DNA from 2 places in the Streptomyces sp. QH1-20 genome. Region 1 is predicted to be linked to the other one. Evidence: predicted binding sites of a transcription regulator. Region 1 holds the regulator's gene; the other holds the start of a gene.
The links. The regulator HspR, encoded in region 1, represses chaperone genes until heat shock. The targets are predictions, from matches to a motif close to TTGAGNNNNNNNNNCTCAA.
Positions count from the first base shown of each region.

Region 2: lon (endopeptidase La) is a predicted target of HspR. The motif match lies at 2,507-2,525, and genes of this name have one in related genera.

Region 1 covers NZ_CP166299.1:3,891,872-3,896,282, reverse strand. The annotation lists gene grpE (nucleotide exchange factor GrpE) at 1-614, shown strand, start outside; gene dnaJ (molecular chaperone DnaJ) at 666-1,847, shown strand; gene AB8O64_RS17415 (heat shock protein transcriptional repressor HspR) at 1,849-2,313, shown strand; gene AB8O64_RS17410 (TIGR03618 family F420-dependent PPOX class oxidoreductase) at 2,410-2,814, opposite strand; gene clpB (ATP-dependent chaperone ClpB) at 3,926-4,411, shown strand, end outside.
Region 2 covers NZ_CP166299.1:5,396,630-5,401,040, reverse strand. The annotation lists gene lon (endopeptidase La) at 64-2,484, opposite strand; gene AB8O64_RS24625 (helix-turn-helix domain-containing protein) at 2,599-3,588, opposite strand; gene AB8O64_RS24620 (NAD(P)-dependent oxidoreductase) at 3,709-4,411, shown strand, end outside.

The DNA of each region.
Region 1 (4,411 bases):
CGGCGCAGGCCGCCGGGTCCGCCGACAAGGCGGGCCCGGAGGCCCCGGCTGGGGACGCACCGACCGAAGGACAGGACGCTCAGGCCGCCCAGGAGGGCGCTGACGTGGCCCTGACCGCGCAGCTGGACCAGGCCCGTTCCGCGCTCGCCGAGCGCACCGCGGACCTCCAGCGGCTCCAGGCCGAGTACCAGAACTACCGTCGCCGGGTGGAGCGGGACCGGGTCACGGTCAAGGAGATCGCCGTCGCGAACCTCCTGTCCGAGCTCCTTCCCACGCTCGACGACATCGGCCGCGCCCGTGATCACGGCGAGCTGGTCGGCGGCTTCAAGTCCGTCGCCGAATCGCTGGAGACGGTCGTCGCCAAGATGGGCCTGCAGCAGTTCGGCAAGGAGGGCGAGCCCTTCGACCCGCTGGTGCACGAGGCCTTGATGCACAGCTACGCGCCGGACGTCACCGAGACCACGTGCGTGCAGATCCTGCAGCCGGGGTATCGGATCGGCGAGCGGACGATCCGCCCCGCGCGGGTCGCCGTGGCCGAGCCGCAGCCCGGTGCCCAGAAGGGCGAGGGCGACGAGGACGCGGCCGAGGAGAGCGGTGGCCCTGACAAGGGCTGACGTGCCTGACGTGACGACGGACAGCGGGGACCGGAAGGAGGGACGCCGGGGATGAGCACGAAGGACTTCGTCGAGAAGGACTACTACAAGGTCCTCGGCGTGCCCAAGGACGCCACCGAGGCCGAGATCAAGAAGGCGTACCGGAAGCTCGCCCGCGAGTACCACCCGGACGCCAACAAGGGCGACGCCAAGGCCGAGGAGCGCTTCAAGGAGATCTCCGAGGCGAACGACGTCCTCGCCGACCCCAAGCGCCGCAAGGAGTACGACGAGGCCCGCGCCCTGTTCGGCAACGGCGGCTACCGCCCGGGTCCGGGCGGCGCGGGCGGCGGCTCCTTCAACTTCGACCTGGGCGACCTCTTCGGGGGCGCCCAGGGCGGAGCGGGCGCCGGCGGCTTCGGCGGCGGCGGTGGCCTCGGTGATGTCTTCGGCGGCCTCTTCAACCGCGGCGGTTCGGGCACCCGGACCCAGCCGCGGCGCGGTCAGGACATCGAGTCCGAGGTGACGCTCAGCTTCACCGAGGCGGTGGACGGGGCCACGGTCCCGCTGCGGATGTCCTCCTCGGCCGCCTGCAAGGCGTGCTCCGGCACGGGCGACAAGAACGGTACGCCGCGGGTCTGCCCGACCTGCGTCGGCACCGGACAGGTCTCGCACGGCACGGGCGGCGGCTTCTCGCTGACCGACCCCTGCCCCGACTGCAAGGGCCGCGGGCTGATCCCCGAGAACCCCTGCGACGTGTGCAAGGGCAGCGGGCGGGCCAAGTCCTCCCGCACCATGCAGGTCCGCATTCCCTCGGGAGTCTCCGACGGGCAGCGGATCCGGCTGCGCGGCAAGGGCGCCCCGGGCGAGCGCGGCGGACCCAATGGCGATCTGTACGTCGTGGTGCACGTCGGCACGCACCCGGTCTTCGGGCGCAAGGACGACAACCTCACCGTCACGGTGCCGGTCTCCTACGTGGAGGCGACACTCGGCGGCGAGGTGAAGGTCCCCACCCTCGGGGGCCCTCCGGTCACCCTCAAGCTGCCGGCCGGCACACCCAACGGCCGGACGATGCGCGCCCGTGGCAAGGGCGCGGTGCGCAAGGACGGCACCCGCGGCGACCTGCTGGTCACCGTCGAGGTCGCCGTGCCCAAGGACCTCGACGACAAGGCGCGGGAGGCCCTGGAGGCCTACCGCGACGCGACGGCCGACGAGGATCCGCGGGCGGAGCTGTTCCAGGCCGCGAAGGGAGCATGAGATGGACGGCCGCCGCCGACGCTTCGAACCAGCACAGCCGTATCAGCTGACCGACGAGTCGCCGGTCTACGTCATCTCCGTCGCGGCTCAGCTCTCGGGCCTCCACCCGCAGACACTGCGCCAGTACGACCGCCTCGGCCTGGTCTCCCCGGACCGCACGGCCGGGCGCGGCCGGCGCTACTCGGCGCGCGACATCGAGCTGCTGCGCCAGGTGCAGCAGCTCAGCCAGGACGAGGGCATCAACCTGGCGGGCATCAAGCGCATCATCGAGCTGGAGAACCAGGTGGCGGCGCTCAAGGCGCGCGCCGCCGAGCTCCAGGCGATGGTCGAGGGCGCGGCCTCGGCCATGCAGCAGCGCGAGGCCGCGGTGCACGCCTCCTACCGCCGTGACCTGGTCCCGTACCAGGACGTGCAGCAGACCAGCGCGCTGGTCGTCTGGCGGCCGCGGCGGCAGGGCTCGGACTGAGACATCACCCCCGGGACGCCGGGCGGACGCGTACGAGGGCCGGCGGAACGATCTGTTCCGTCGGCCCTCGCGCGTATCCGGTGCCGACCGCGGGGGTCAGGCCCGGCCCATGGCCCGGGTGACCGTGATCTCGATGACGACACGGTCGGGGTTCGGGCTCGGCGTGCGGCCGTAGCGCTCGGCGTAGCGGGCGACGGCGTCGGCGACGACCTCGGCCTCGGTCCGCACCACCGCCCGTCCCTCCAGCGTCGCCCAGCGCCCCCGGTCCAGCTGGCAGACCGCGACGTACGCCCCGTCGGGACCGCCCGCCTGGACGTTGGCGACCTTGGTGCTGGTCTTCCGGGTGATGACCCGGGCCACGCCGGCCTCGGGGTCGTACGTGACGCCCACCGGGACGACGTGCGGTGTGCCGTCCGGGCGGTGGGTGGTGAGCGTGCAGAGGTGGTACTCGCGCCAGAAGTCGAGGTACGCGGGGGAGAGGTTCCGGAGGTCGTGGGCCATGCGGGAAGCGTAGTTCGTGGACCTCTGACGTCGTCGGCCGTCTCCAGGACGCAGGCGTCGGCTCGTCATGCCGCCCCCCGTTGTGGTCGGAGGCCAGGGTGGCCCGCCACCGCGTGGGCGTGTGGCGGACCACCGAGGGGGCACTCGGAAGAGCGTGCCGGGGGTCGTCAGTTCGCCGGGGGCCGGCTCGCTGTCGGTCCGCTCGGGGTCGGTCCGGGTGTGGGCGGGCGGGTCGCGCTCGGCGTGGGCCGCGTCGTCGGCCCGGCCGTCGGCCCGGCCGTCGGGACGCTGGTCGGTACCGGGCTGCTCGTCGGCCGGCTCGTCGGTCGGCATGTCGGTCCGGCCGTGGGTACGGCCGTGGGTACGGCCGTGGGTATGGCGGTAGGTAGAGCGGTCGGTACTGCGGTCGGTATCGGCGTCGGGCGGGTTGTGGGCGCCACGGTCGGGCCGGTCGTCGGCACGGGCGTCGGGCCCGGCGTCGGGCGGGTCGTGGGGCCGGTGGTCGGGCCGGCTGTCGGGCCCCACGTCGGCACAGGCGTGGGGCGGGACGTAGGCAGCACTGTCGGGACCGTCGTCGGGACGACCGTCGGGCCCACCGTCGGGTCCGGCCACGACGTCGCCGGTGCCGCCAGGAACGTCGGCCGGGGTGTCGCTCCCGTCGTCGGGGCGGTGGTTTGAGTCGGTCGCGGTGCCGTCGTCGGAACGGACGTCGTCGGAACGGACGTCGGTCCGGGCGTCGGCCGGGCCGTCGGGAGGCAGGGGGCCGGTGCGGTGCCGGGGGACGCCGATGCCGTCGGCAGCGACAGGCCCAGGCCCACCGTCGTGGCGAGTGTCAGTAAGGCCGCGCCGGTGGTCGCGCGGGTGAAGGGGCGGGCCGCCCCCAGGGGTCGGAGCATGGGAAGAGTCCTTGCTGTCCGGCGGTGGCGCAGGGGGTGGGGGGAACGCCTGAGCAAGATCCTGCATCACCGGGGCCGGGCGCGGAAGCCCCGGACCGGGCGGGGCCTTTTCGGGTGGCCGCCTGGCACAATCAAGGTTGAGTGGAATAGGCTCAACTTATTGCACGTTTCCTCAGGCAGGATCGACAGCATCGCACCAAGGAGGAGCCCGAGTCGTGGATGCCGAGCTGACCAACAGGAGCCAGGAGGCGCTCAGCCGCGCCCATGAGCGCGCCGTGACCGCCGGCCACGCGGACATGACGCCCGCGCACCTGCTGCTCGCGCTGCTCGCGGGCGAGGACAACGAGAACATCATGGACCTGCTCGTCGCCGTCGAGGCCGACGCTGCGGCGCTGCGGTCCGGGGCGGAGCGGCAGCTCGGCGCCCTGCCGAGCGTGCAGGGGGCCACCGTGTCGCCGCCGCAGCCCGACCGGGAGCTGTTGTCCGTGATCGCGGACGCCTCGCAGCGCGCCCGCGAGCTGGGCGACGCGTACATCTCCACCGAACACCTGCTCATCGGGCTCGCCGCCAAGGGCGGCCGGACCGGTGGGCTGCTGGAAGAGCAGGGCGCCACGGCCAAGAGGCTGCTGGACGCGTTCGAGACCGCGAGGGGCGGACAGCGAGTGACGACTCCGGACCCGGAGGGCACGTACAAGGCACTG
Region 2 (4,411 bases), 1.5 Mb from region 1:
CGCGGTACAACGATACGCACGGGGGGCCGGACACGCCCGGGCCCCGGCCCGGCCCCCGCACCCCTACGCCGCGGCCACGATCTCCGGTGCCGGCTTCGAGGCCGAGGCCGACGTCGCCGGCTCGAGGGCCAGCTCCAGGACCTGGCGGACGTCCGAGACCGGGTGGACGTCGAGTTTGGCGAGGACCTCCGCCGGGACGTCGTCCAGGTCGGCTTCGTTCCGCTTCGGGATGATCACCGTGGTCACCCCCGCCCGGTGCGCGGCCAGCAGCTTCTGCTTGACGCCGCCGATGGGCAGGACGCGGCCCGTCAGCGAGACCTCGCCCGTCATGGCGACGTCCGGGCGGACCCGGCGGCCGGAGAGCAGGGAGGCCAGGGCCGTCGTCATCGTGATGCCCGCGCTCGGGCCGTCCTTGGGGACCGCGCCCGCGGGGACGTGGAGGTGGACGCCGCGCTCCTTGAAGTCGCCGACGGGCAGTTCCAGTTCGGCGCCGTGGGAGCGGAGGAAGGACAGGGCGATCTGCGCGGACTCCTTCATCACGTCGCCCAGCTGACCGGTCAGGGTCAGGCCCGCCGCGCCCGTTTCGGGATCGGCCAGGGACGCCTCGACGAACAGCACGTCGCCGCCCGCGCCGGTCACCGCCAGGCCCGTCGCCACACCGGGTACGGACGTGCGGCGTTCGGCCGGGTCCTGGGCGGACTCGGGCGTGTGGTGCGGGCGGCCGATCAGGGCACGCAGATCGTCCGCGCCCAGGGTCAGCGGCAGTTCCCGCTCGCCCAGCGCGTGCTGGGCCGCGACCTTGCGCAGCAGCCGGGCGATCGAGCGCTCCAGGGTGCGCACGCCCGCCTCGCGGGTGTACTCGCCCGCGAGCTTGCGCAGGGCGTCGTCCGCCAGCCCGACCTCGCCCGGCTCCAGGCCCGCGCGCTCCAGCTGCCGGGGCAGCAGGTGGTCACGGGCGATGGTGACCTTCTCGTCCTCGGTGTAGCCGTCGAGCCGGACCAGTTCCATGCGGTCGAGCAGCGCCTCGGGGATCGCCTCCAGGACGTTCGCCGTCGCCAGGAACACCACGTCCGACAGGTCCAGCTCGACCTCCAGGTAGTGGTCCCGGAAGGTGTGGTTCTGCGCCGGGTCGAGGACCTCCAGGAGGGCCGCCGCCGGGTCGCCGCGGTAGTCGGAGCCGACCTTGTCGATCTCGTCGAGCAGCACGACCGGGTTCATCGAACCGGCCTCCTTGACCGCCCGCACGATCCGGCCGGGCAGCGCGCCCACGTAGGTGCGGCGGTGGCCGCGGATCTCCGCCTCGTCGCGTACGCCACCGAGCGCGACGCGCACGAACTTACGGCCCATGGCCCGGGCGACCGATTCGCCCAGTGAGGTCTTTCCGACCCCCGGCGGGCCGACGAGCGCCAGCACCGCGCCCCCGCGCCGCCCGCCGACGACGCCCAGCCCCCTGTCGGCGCGGCGCTTGCGCACCGCCAGGTATTCGGTGATCCGCTCCTTCACGTCCGCGAGGCCCGCGTGGTCCGCGTCGAGCACGGCCTTGGCGCCGGCGATGTCGTAGGCGTCCTCCGTGCGCTCGTTCCACGGCAGTTCCAGCACCGTGTCGAGCCAGGTGCGGATCCAGCTGCCCTCGGGGCTCTGGTCGGAGGAGCGCTCCAGCTTGTCGACCTCCTTGAGGGCCGCCTCGCGGACCTTGTCCGGCAGGTCGGCGGCCTCGACGCGGTCGCGGTAGTCGTCGGACTCGTTCTCCGGGTCGCCGTTGAGCTCGGCCAGCTCCTTGCGGACGGCTTCCAGCTGACGACGGAGCAGGAACTCGCGCTGCTGCTTGTCGACGCCCTCCTGGACGTCCTTGGCGATGGACTCGGCGACGTCCTGCTCGGCGAGGTGGTCGCCGAGCCACTTCACGGCGAGCTTCAGCCGGGCCACCGGATCGGCGGTCTCCAGCAGCTCGACGCGCTGGGCGACGGTGAGGAAGGGGGAGTAGCCGGAGTTGTCGGCGAGCTGGGCGACGTCGTCGATCTGCTGGACGCGGTCCACGACCTGCCAGGCGCCGCGCTTGCGGAGCCAGCTGGTGGCCAGCGCCTTGTACTCCTTCATCAGCTCGGTGACCGCGCCGGGCAGCGGATCGGGGGTGATCTCCTCGATCTGGGTGCCCTCGATCCACAGGGCGGCCCCGGGGCCGGTCGTGCCGGCCCCGACGCGGACGCGGCGGACACCGCGGATGAGCGCGCCGGGGTCGCCGTCGGAGAGCCGGCCGACCTGCTCGACGGTGCCGAGCGTGCCGACGCCCGCGTACGTCCCCTCGACGCGGGGCACAAGCAGCACCCTCGGCTTGTTGTCGCCGGTGGCGGCGGCCTGGGCGGCCTCCACCGCGGCCCGTACCTCGGTATCGGTCAGATCGAGCGGCACCACCATGCCGGGCAGCACCACCTCGTCGTCGAGCGGCAGCACGGGCAGGGTGAGCGGTGTGGACGTCGAAGCCATGATCTCCCCTTCGGCAGGCAAGTTGAGTTATACCGACTCAATGCTTCTGATGCCGATGGTGTTCCCCGAGCGTCCTGGGTTTCTGTTCGCTCTCAGCGATCACGTGGCAGGGGGTCACCCCGCCGCCGGGAAGGCCCGCCGGTAGTCCGTCGGCGTGATGCCGAAGTGCAGGGTGAAGTGGCGGCGCAGATTGGCCCCGGTGCCCAGCCCGCTCAGCTCGCTGATCCGCTCGACCGGCAGCCCGGTCGACTCCAGCAGCGACTGGGCCCGGGCGAGCCGCTGGGTGAGCAGCCATTGCAGCGGGGTGGTGCCGGTGGCGGCCTGGAGACGGCGGAAGAAGGTCCGGGGGCTCATCCCGGCGCGCCGGGCCAGGTCGTCGACGGTCAGCGGCCGGTCCAGGTGGCCGGTGGCCCACTGGAGTACGGGCGCGAGGCCCTCGTCGTCGGCGGCGGGGACGGAGAGGTCGACGTACTGCGCCTGGCCGCCGGGCCGGTGCGCGGGGACGACCAGACGGCGGGCCAGTTGGTTGGCGACGTGCGCGCCGAGGTCGCGGCGGACCAGGTGCAGGCACAGGTCGAGCCCGGCGGTGACCCCGGCGCTGGTGAGGACGTCGCCGTCGTCCACGTAGAGGACCGAGTCGTCGACGTCGACCTCGGGGTACCGCCGCGCCAGCTCCTCGGTGTGCAGCCAGTGGGCGGTGGCGCGGCGGCCGTCGAGGATCCCGGCGGCGGCGAGCGCGAAGGCGCCGGCGCACAGGGACACCATGCGGGCGCCGCCGTCGGCGGCCCGGCGCAGCGCGGTGAGGAGTTCCGCGGGGAGCTCGCGATCGCCGTCGACGCAGGCTTCCGGCACCGAGGGGACGATCACGGTGTCCGCGCCGGCCAGGGCGTCCAGCCCGTGCGGGGTGCGCAGCGCGAAGCCGCCCGCGCCGGTCGCGGCCTGGGCCGAGTCACCGCCGGCCGAGCAGAGCCGCAGGTCGTACCAGGGGTCGGCCAGGTCGTGGTGCGGGATGCCGAAGACCGTGCAGACGACCCCCAGTTCGTACAGGTCCCAGAAGGGGACATCGTCGTCGATCACGGCCACGGCCACGGAACCAGCGCTCATGACCGGCAGCGTATGGCAGGAATTTTTCGACAGCCGTCAGTTCTGCCACTGTCGGGGTCCGGCGGGCGGTGCGAGCGTGGTCCCACTTGATCGACTTCTGCGACACACGGGGAGCAACACATGAGTGTGACCGTTCTCGGCCTGGGTTCGATGGGCACGGCGCTGGCCGACGCCTTCCTGAAGGCCGGTCACCCGACCACCGTCTGGAACCGCTCGGCCGCCAGGGCCGACGCCCTCGTCGCACGGGGGGCCGTCCGCGCGGAGTCGGTACGCGACGCGGTCACCGCGAGCGAGCTGGTCGTGATCTGCGTGACGACCTACGACGACGTCCACGCCGTCCTCGACCCCGTCGTGGGCGACCTCGCCGGCCGCACCCTCGTCAACCTCACCTCCGGCACGCCCGAGCAGGCCAGGGCCGGTGCCGCGTGGGCGGCGGAGCACGGCGTCGGCTATCTCGACGGGGCGATCATGACGACCCCGCCGGGCATCGGGAGCGCGGAGTTCATGCTGCTCTACAGCGGCTCGCCGACCGCGTTCGCCGCGCACCGGGCCACGCTGGCGAGCCTGGGCGACCCCCTGGACCTCGGCGCGGACCCGGGCCTCGCCTCGCTCTACGACACGGCTCTGCTCGGCCTGATGTGGTCGGCGCTCAGCGGCTGGCTGCACGGCGCCGCGCTGACCGGCTCCGAGGGGGTGCCGGCGGGGGACTTCACGCCGGTGGCGATCCGCTGGCTGACCGCCGTCACCGGGTTCATGAGCACCTACGCGCCCCAGATCGACGCCGGTCACTACCCGGGCGACGACGCCACCTTGGACATCCACC